3 regions of the Caballeronia sp. LjRoot31 genome follow, and region 2 is predicted to be linked to each of the others. Evidence: predicted binding sites of a transcription regulator. Region 2 holds the regulator's gene; each other region holds the start of a gene.
What was found. The regulator FliA, encoded in region 2, starts transcription of late flagellar genes. The targets are predictions, from matches to a motif close to CTAAAGTTTNNNNNNNNNNNGCCGNTA.
Positions count from the first base shown of each region.

Region 1: the regulator FliA is predicted to act here: its motif matches at 963-989, upstream of fliD (flagellar filament capping protein FliD).
Region 3: the regulator FliA is predicted to act here: its motif matches at 1,235-1,261, upstream of motA (flagellar motor stator protein MotA).

Region 1 covers NZ_CAXURX020000003.1:1,233,035-1,236,281, forward strand. The annotation lists gene ACSQ8V_RS34225 (3-hydroxyacyl-CoA dehydrogenase) at 1-516, shown strand, start outside; gene fliD (flagellar filament capping protein FliD) at 1,208-2,710, shown strand; partial or broken gene ACSQ8V_RS34235 (ATP-binding protein) at 2,744-2,977, shown strand.
Region 2 covers NZ_CAXURX020000001.1:4,011,914-4,015,160, reverse strand. The annotation lists gene ACSQ8V_RS17980 (Rieske 2Fe-2S domain-containing protein) at 1-252, opposite strand, end outside; gene ACSQ8V_RS17975 (diguanylate cyclase) at 554-1,645, shown strand; gene ACSQ8V_RS17970 (RNA polymerase sigma factor FliA) at 1,677-2,408, opposite strand; gene ACSQ8V_RS17965 (MinD/ParA family protein) at 2,439-3,247, opposite strand, start outside.
Region 3 covers NZ_CAXURX020000002.1:712,021-715,267, reverse strand. The annotation lists gene ACSQ8V_RS21615 (MFS transporter) at 1-320, shown strand, start outside; gene ACSQ8V_RS21610 (hypothetical protein) at 450-620, shown strand; gene ACSQ8V_RS21605 (hypothetical protein) at 703-975, opposite strand; gene motA (flagellar motor stator protein MotA) at 1,315-2,184, shown strand; gene motB (flagellar motor protein MotB) at 2,245-3,247, shown strand, end outside.

The DNA of each region.
Region 1 (3,247 bases), on a different contig from region 2:
CTCGTGCCGCTGGTCGAGTTATGCGGGGCGCCGTGGACGTCGCCGGACACATTGGCCCGTGCGCGTGCATTGTACGAAGGGGCGGGCCAGGAGCCCGTGACCGTTGCGCGCGAGATCCCGGGTTTTCTACTGAACCGCTTGCAAGGCGTGCTTCTGGACGAAGCATTGAGCCTCTACGCACGGGGCTACGCAAGCGCCGCGGATCTTGACACCGTGATGCGCGACGGCCTCGGGCTGCGGTGGTCGTTCATGGGGCCGTTTGAAACCATCGACCTGAACGCGCCCGGCGGCGTGGCGGATTATGCCGCGCGTTATGGAGCGATGTACCGCGCCTTTGCAAAGGACAGCGTGCCGTTCGACTGGTCGCCTGCCAGCATCGCGAGACTCGATGCTGAACGCCGCGACGTGTTGCCACGCGACGAAATAGAAAGCCGTAGCCGTTGGCGTGACCGGCGGCTGATGGCCTTGCTGGCGCATCGTCGCGCGACGTCGAAGTTCGATGACGACAAGGGCTGATAACGGTAGACAGCCATGATCGAAGCCTGACTGATCGTCGATGCCAGCAATCATCTTGGCGAGGGAGCGCTGTGGGATGTGAAAGAGCAGCGCCCCTACTGGTTCGATAGCACCGCCGCCGAGATCGACCGTTGCCGCGCCGACAGCAGCGACATGCGGACGCCTTGGCGGAAGAGCCGACGGCGCGATGATGATCCGTTCCCTGGAGTAGAAAAGACGCTCGATGCAGGTGCTGTCGAGTGCTTGAACGCGCGCTCCAGGAGCATCCGTCGCACGCTTTTGAATGTCTTCTCGCCGGCTGAAACAGGGCGAGATGCCGCGATGCGGTCGCCAGCATGAAGGTGGCTAGGCGCGCGGCTTCCCCTTATCCCTTTTGAATCCGTTCCGATTCGACGCTCCCTCAAGCCACGGAATTCGGAAATTTTCCGACAAAACTGAAAACTTACCTAAAGTATTTAGTCGGCTTACCGTAATCTATAGATAATTAATCGTAGCATTGGCTTGCATGCGCTGCCGCTCATGCCGCGCGGCGACACAACACGCGAATGAGCAAATCAGAGCCGCAATTCAAAGCCGGTTACCAGCGACTTGAACGGCTTTTTCCCGGCTCGTGTCACAAAAGTGCCATCGCGTGTGAAGGCTGACTGTTGATCAGCCCAACCCGGGATTTAACAAGGGAGTTCCACTATTTATGTCTGACGCAATCAAGTCCGCGGGACAATCTCTAATCAACGGCTCGACGGGCAAGAATACCGACGTTCCGGCGCTTGTCGAAGCTATCGTCAACGCACGGGTTGCCGGATTGAATGCGACCAACTCGGCCAAACAGAAGACCAGCACTTCCCTCCTGACGGCTGTCGGTTCGTTGAAATCGGTCCTGTCGCTGCTGCAAAGCTCACTGGGGTCGCTGTCCGACGGCACCGCGTTGTCCGCTGTCACGGCCAAGGCCGATGGCAAGGGCCTGACCGCTACTGCCGGCAAGGGCGCCACGACGGGCAGCTATGCGATCCAGGTCACCAACATCGCGACATCGCAAAGTATCACTTCGGGCGCGTTCGGCGCCAAGGACACGCTCGGTACCGGCACGCTGAAACTCTCGGTGGGCGGCAAGGACGTTTCGATCAAGATCGATTCGTCGAATAACACGCTGAGCGGCATTGCAGCCGCGATCAATTCAGCCTCCGGCAATCCCGGCGTGAGCGCGACCGTGATCACCGGTACGGACGGCGCGCATCTCGTGCTGCACTCGTCCACCACGGGCGTGGCGAACGGTATCTCGGTGGAGGTCACGCCGGCTGGCTCGGGCGACAACACCGGGTTATCGAAGCTCAACGTCAGCTCGTCCACCTCGACTGTCGACCCCTCGGACCCGACCAAGACCGTGGCGCCGTACACGACTATCGGGACATCGGAGAACTGGAAGCAAACCGCGGCTGGCAAGGACGCGTTGCTGACGGTGGCCGGCACGGAGGTCAGCAGCCCGAGCAACAGCGTGACATCGGCGATTGCGGGGCTGTCGATCAACCTGACCTCCGAGTCCGTGGGCACGACCCAGACGCTGAGCGTCACCTCCGACCCGACCGCCCAGCAGACCTCGATCAAGGCCTTCGTCACGGCGTATAACAACTTCGTCAACATGGCTGCGTCGCTGACTTCTTTCGACAAGTCGCAACCCAAGGGCTCGCAAGGCGGACCATTGCTCGGCGACTCGATGATGAACACGGTCAAGAATGCGCTTGCATCCGTGATCAGCAAGGGCGTTCCGACGGCAGGGGGCGAGACCAAGGGAATGGCGAACCTGGGGTCTATCGGTATCGTGCTGCAACAGGACGGCACGTTGAAGATCGACGAAACCGCGCTGAACGCCGCGCTGACCAACAAACCCGGCACGGTCAACGCGTTGTTCAATTCGACCTCCGGTCTCGGTGCGGAGATGAACAAGACCCTCACGACCTTTCTCAAGAAAGATGGCCTGCTCGATATCAGGACAACGTCGCTCAACAAGGACCTCGAGAACATCAAGGTCCAGGGCACGAAGCTGGACGCGTTCGCTGCGCAACTGACGAACAGCTACAACGCGCAGTTCACTGCACTCAACACGCTGATGGCGCAGATGAGTAGCAATGCGAACTATCTGACCGCATTGTTCGGCGGGGCCAACAGTGCGGGCGCACTGGCCGGAAACAAGGGTTGACGAGGAACGCGCCGCGCGACGAGTGGCGGTTCGTTGTGCGGCGAAGAGCTGGTTGCAAGGGCCTTGTTGAACCTGATTCGCAACAGTACCCGCTACGCGCAGCGCACCATTTCGCTGAGCGCATGTTTGGGGCCGGTGGGCGCGCTCGCGCTGATCGTGGACGACGAGGGCTCCGGTATTCCGGTTGCGGAGCGGACACGTATCTTCGAGTCGTTTCATCGGCTGGACGGTAGCCGCGGCCGCCTCGCCGGCAGGTTTGGGCTTGGTCGGGCCAAGTTAGTCGGATATCGGCAAATGGAGGCTCTCTACGGGTATTTGCGCGAGCGGTGGGGCGCTTGCATGGGCTTAGGGGTGGGTCTCGGGGTGTTGGGTTCCGGGTTAGTGGTCGGGGTGGTCGGTTCTGGGTTAGCGGTCGGGGTCAATGCCGGGTTGGTGCTTTCGGCCGTGGTGGTCTGCGAGAGTCGGATTTTCTCTTTATCACTATTAGCCACTGTGCGTGGCGGCACGTCATTTCTTTGTCCAAAGCGACAAAGAAAC
Region 2 (3,247 bases):
ACAGAGATCGCGCCAGACGTGGGCATTGGTAAACATATCGGGCTGCGCTGCCGGAACGTCAGTCTCCGACGCGTTGCGCCAGACCACCAGCCGTTCGCCCGCCACCACAAACCCTCGCGATTCCCCGGCGGGCACATCGGTGCTATTACACACAGGCAGCCATTCGCCGAGCAACGCGGCATTGGGCGCGGCGAGAGCGTCATCGGCAGCATTCATGCCGTCAGTGGAAGAAGCGGGTTCAAAGGGTTGCATCGGGCGTCAAAAAAACCTACGTAGCAGATAACGATTCAAACATCGACTCAAAATAACAATTCGAAAACAACCCAGGGGGAAACGCAAGCCGCCAAAAACGCCCTGGCGCGCCGAATGCGTACTACTTCATTCGATATCGATTACACGAACTCAGCATTAATCCGCCACGAATTTCGCCGAATCGCGCTGTTTTCAGCCACTTTTCAACGACGCAGTACGATTGCAATTCTGCACTACGCAGTCACTGCAGAAAACGCGGCATCGATCAGCACTTCGGGAATCGTCATCAGGGAGACTCAGAATGGGGCAGGTGAATGACCCCTTCCACCGGCAGCGTGGTTACGTGTGGTTGCCCTATCTCGATCCGGAAAAAGAGCAGGCGACGCTACGAGTCATACTGGGCGGCCTCGCAACGGCCGTGTACGGCGCGCTGGCGTGGTCCGTTCCAACGCCCGCCGCTATCGCCAGTTTCCATGCGCTCGCGCTCTATCTGATCTACGGCGTCGCGACCCGGCTAATCATCAGCCAAATGCAGCGGCAGTCGACTCTGCGGCTCGCATTCACGACCGTCGCTGACCAGGCATTGCTCGCCGTGGTTCTCGGCGCAGGCGGGGCGCTAACATTGCCCATGCTGTGGGCCGTCTTTCTCTTCCTGATCGGTGCGGGCGGGCGCTACGGCAAGCGCGCGCTGGCGTTGTCGTGTGGAACGGCGCTGGTGGGAATCGTCGCGTTGTCCGTCTTGCAGCCCTGGTGGATGATCAACCGGTCCGCGGCGCTGGGGATTGGCCTGAGCGCGCTCGGGGCGTCGGTCTATCTCGCGGTGCTGATCGGCCGCCTCGGCAGCGCGAACCGCGACCTCGCGCTCAAGGCCGGCACCGATCCGCTCACGGGGTTGAGCAACCGCTACATGCTGGAGCAGACTATCGGCCGGGCGGTGATGGCGATATCGACGGGACAGGAAGGCGCGACCGGGCTGCTGCTGATCGATCTCGACGGCTTCAAGGAAGTCAACGATACCTACGGCCACGAAGTCGGCGACGTCGTGCTGCAAACTTTCTCGGCGCTGCTGGCAAGAAGGGTAAGAGCCACCGACACAGTCGCGCGTCTCGGCGGCGATGAATTCGTCGTACTGGCGCGGCATGTGACCGGCAACCATGCCGTGCAAACGGTGGCAAACGGCGTACACGCGGTGCTGGCGGAAATGACGTCGGTGCAGGACCGAGTGGTGAATCTATCGGCGAGTATTGGTGCTTGCGTGATTTCGCCGGACCTGAGCACCGGCTACAGGGAGATTGCCGTGCTGATGCGCGCCGCTGATCGCGCGATGTATCGCGCCAAGGCGCTCGGCAAAGGTCAGACGGTGTTCGCCGAAAGCGCGGATTTCGAAACCTGATCTGCGTTCACCGGCCTTCAGCGGCTGGACGTCAAGCCTCCACGCCCGACCACGCCTGTTCCCGCAACTTCGCCCGCAGACGCGCGACGGCCTGACTGTGCAACTGGCACACACGCGATTCGCTGACTTCCATCACGGCGCCAATCTCGCGCAGATTCAACCCCTTCTCGTAATACAGGCTCATCAGCAGCTTTTCGCGTTCGGGCAATTTATCGATGGCCTCAACGAGCGCCGAGCGCAAGCTGCCGTCGAGCAGCGCGGAGAGCGGGTCGGCTTTATCGACGCAATAACGGTCGAGAAACGGCTCGTCATCGGAAGAACGATCGAAGTCTTCGTAATAGATCAACTGGCTGCCATGCAGATCCTGCAGCATGGACTGGTATTCGACGAGCGGCATGTTCAGGTGCTCAGCCACTTCCTGTTCGCTCGCCGACCGGCCGAGATGCTGCTCGACCTTGTGCACCGCCGATTCCACCTCGCGCGAGGTCTTGCGCATGCTGCGCGGCAGCCAGTCGTTGGCACGCAGTTCGTCGAGCATCGCGCCGCGAATGCGCTGGCTGGCGTAGGTCTCGAACTGCGCGCCCTGATCTTCTTTATAGCGGCTCGCGGCATCCAGCAAGCCGATCATGCCGGCCTGGATCAGGTCGTCCAGATCGACGCTGGCCGGCATTTTCGCCACGAGCTGCAGGCCGAGCCGGCGCACCAGCGGTGCGTAGCGGGTCAGGACCTCGGCCTGTGACAGTTTTCCCTGGGCGTTATACATCGCGTTCACCTTGTTCCTTCTCCTGCGGCATCACACGGACGCGGGGCTGCTCATCGCAAGCTGCATCAATGGCGTTTCGGTGCGGCGTGCCGCGCCGGAGTTGATCGAGTACTCCAACCCAGGCTGCGTTTCCGCAAACAAGGTCTGCACGGGCCATTCAAACTGCGACGCTTGTGGCATCGGCCAGTACTGCAATTCAGCGGCAATCTGCCGATAATCCCGGGCGGCGGCCGTCGCCGGAAAAGCTTCCACCGCGCAGCGCGACAGCTCGTGCGCTCGCGTCACGCGCGGATCTTCGGCCACGTAACCCGCCGGCATGAGTTGCACCGAGAGATAGCGGCTGGCGACGTCCGCGAGGTTATCGAAGGCGATTTGTGCGTCGGCGCCGTTCTTCACGTGATTCACGACGACCCGGAACCGTCCGATGGCATGCGCGTAGTGCAGACGCTTGATGCAGGCATACGCCTCGGTGATCGCGACCGGCGCCACGCGGGTCACGATCACGAAGTCGTGCGCTTGCACGGCCAGGCTTGATAGCGCGCCGCTGCGATCGAGCTGGGTATCGATCAGGACGATATCGGCGGGTCCGTCGAGCAACACCCGGCAATGCGCGGCGTCCTGGCTGATGCGTTCGTCGCGAGGCGCGGCGATCACCGAAAAGCCAAACGGCGTGCGCGTGACGGCGTCCTGCAAAAAACGCTTGCCGGACAAGACCGCGCCCAGTGCGCCGTTGGGCGGCACCTTCGCCAACTGGCTCACCGACAACGCGTTCTGGCGCTCATCGATCACCAGCACATCCTTGCCTTGCGCGGCGAGGGCGGAAGCCAGGTTGACGACCG
Region 3 (3,247 bases), on a different contig from region 2:
TCGCCGTCCCCGCGATGACAACCGCCGTATTGGGCTCGGTTGCGCCCGATCGGGCTGGCACGGCGTCGGCGGTTCTGAATACGGCGCGGCAAGCGGCTGGCGCAATAGGCGTCGCCGCATTCGGCGCGCTGGCGAGTCATTCCGTTATGGCGGAAAGCGCGCAGATCGTGATGGGCGTAAGGGTGTCGGCGGGGGTATCGGTGGCGTTGCTTTTATTCGCTGCAGTCCTTGCATGGCGGGTGGTCGAGAGCAAGCGCGCCAAGGAAGATAAAGCGACTGAGACGGTATCGGTTAAATGTGGCGCAGGAACTCGCCACTGAGCATGATGCCTGCACGCTAAGGGCGAATGAACCACGCCGGGAACGCTCGTTGCGTCTGGTGTGGCATATGCTTCTTTATGCACTTGTCGTGCAACGCGCGGTCCGCAGGCCGCTAATGAGGAACTGGACATGTCCACGCCGCCGCCGGACCCGACCTACTTGCCGATCGAACCCGATCCCGACGAACTGCTCGACCCCGATTCACCACCGCCCCCGGACGATCCCGACTCACCCGATGGTCCGGATTCCGCCACGCCAGTGGTTCCTGCAGATCCGAACAACGGTACGCCGCGTCTTTGATTTTGCAACTGCGGAACAGCCAAAGAAATACCCGCCTGCGTTCAGGCAGGCGGGCATTTTTTTTTGGCCGATGCTGTACAAATTAAAGGGTCGTCGTCAGGATTTCGCCCGATGCGAGCGCTCGCTCGATAAGCCCTTCCTGCTGCGCCTTGCGCACGGCTTCGGCGACAAACGTTTCCGGCGCTTCGACTTCTGCTTTGATCGCGCCAATGATCCCCGACGCCTCGACAATGACCAATGACTTCGCCGAATCCGCCCGGCTGATGATGACGCGCTGCGGACTGCCGCCGTCTGCGATGCTTGCACAGAACTGCACCGACTTGCCGTCGATGGTTTGCTCGAAAGTTTGAATCATCGCTAGGGTTCGCCTGTAGTAAATGGGTATCGGGCCAAGCACGCATAAAACGTTCCGCACCCTGTTCGTCCCTGTTATCTATTGGGCATCCAGCGCGACGCAGGTTCAAAAAATGACGATGAACCAAGGCGCGCAGCGATCCTGGTTGTCCGTCGAACGCAATCATCTGAAGATTAGACAAAGCTGTTCCGACCACTACGTAGGCAGACCTTTTTGCCGTGCTCCTCCGACATCAGGAAAAAGATACCTCCGCTCTACCCTAAATCTGCTGGCCCGCTTGCCGTTAAGGTCTAGGACAGCTTCATTCAAACGAAGCATAAAAAATCAAGCGGAGAGAGCATGTTCGTCGTTATTGGCTGGGTCGTCGTCATCGGGTCGGTGATCGGCAGTTTTGTAGGCGTAGGCGGCCATCTGGTCGCACTGTTCCAGCCCTTCGAGCTGTTGTGCATCTTCGGCGGGGCAATGGGTGCGTTCGTCGTATCGAATCCGGTTACGACGCTCAAGAAGACCATCAAGGTCCTCCCCAGCGCGTTCAAAGCGGGAGGCTACTCGAAGGAAAAGTACGTGCAGCTCATCGCACTGCTGTACGAGCTGCTTCAGAAGGCGCGCAAGGAAGGCATGATGGCGCTCGAAGCCGACGTGGAAGCGCCGCAAAACAGTCCGACGTTCAAGAAATACGAGCACGTGCTGAACGATCACAATCTGCTGGAATTCATTGTCGACTACCTGCGCATGATGTCGAGCGGCAACATCAACGCGCTCGAGATGCAGGACCTGATGGACGAAGAACTCGAGACGCATCACGCGGAAACATCGCTGGCAGCCGACGCAATCCAGAAGATGGCCGACGGCCTGCCCGCGTTCGGCATTGTCGCGGCCGTGATGGGTGTCGTGCATACCATGGGCTCAGTGGGCGCCGCGCCCGCGATACTCGGCGAAATGATCGCGGGCGCGCTGGTCGGCACGTTCCTCGGCATCCTGCTTTCGTATGGTTTCTTTGGGCCACTGGCCGATCTGCTGGCGGCAAAAGGACAGGCCGAAGCCAAGCCGTTCCAGTGCGTGAAGTCGGTGCTGCTCGCGTCGATGAACGGCTACGCACCGGCGATTGCCGTCGAGTTCGGGCGCAAGGTGCTGTTCACCGCGGATCGTCCGACCTTCAAGGAACTCGACGACGCCGTGCGCGCCACCAAGCAACCGAAGTCGGCGTGACGAGCCTGTCCTGCCCGGCGCACATTAGCCGCACCACGCAGATCACCAAGAGGTTCGCTCATGGCTGACATCCCCTCCCGCGAGCCCATGCAATCGGTGCTGGCGCCGACCGTCGTAGTGCGACGCAAGAGGAAGTCCAGGCATGCTGGCCATCATGGCGGTGCATGGAAGATCGCCTACGCGGATTTCGTGACGGCCATGATGGCGTTCTTCCTGCTCATGTGGCTGCTCGGCTCGACCTCGAAGTACGACAAGCAGGGTATTGAAGACTATTTCAACACGCCGCTTTCAGCGGTCTTCGGCGGCAAGGACGGCAGCGGCGCCGCACGCACGAGCGTGATCGAAGGCGGTGGACGCGATCTCTCCAGTTCGCGTCCGGGAGAGGCAACCAAGAGCCAGCCTCAGCCGTTGCCGACGGCGGCCCAACGTGCGGCCGAGAGCGCGAGCGCGACTGCGGTTGCCGCAGCCAAGGACGACGCGCAGCGCTTGCAGCAACTCAAGCAGAAACTCAGCGCGTTGATCGAACACACGCCCGCACTGGCCGCGTACAAGGATCAGATTCGTATTGACATCACAAGCGAAGGATTACGCATAGAGATCGTCGATTCACTCAAGCGGCCTATGTTCCCCTCAGGCAGCGCGAAGCTGGAATCGTACGTGGTGACCATCCTCTCGCAGATCGGCGCCTCGCTCAACGACGTGGACAACCGCGTGTCGATCGCCGGACACACGGACGCCGTGCCTTACTCGGGCGGTGAAGCAGGTTATTCGAACTGGGAGTTATCGAGCGAACGGGCGAACGCCGCACGCCGCGCGCTGATCGCCGGCGGCATGAACGAAGGCAAGATCCTGCAAGTGCGCGGACTAGCCAATGTATTGCCGCTCAACAAGGCAGTCGCCGACGAACCCACTAACCGGCGCATCAGCATCCTGGTTTTGAATAAGGCCGCCGAACAAACGTTCTTTGCGGACGGCGGGCGCACCGCCGTGGATGAGTCGCGGCCGGCCAGCTCGATGATCCCGGCAGCCGTCGGGGCACAGCCCGCAAGCGCTGTGATTCAGG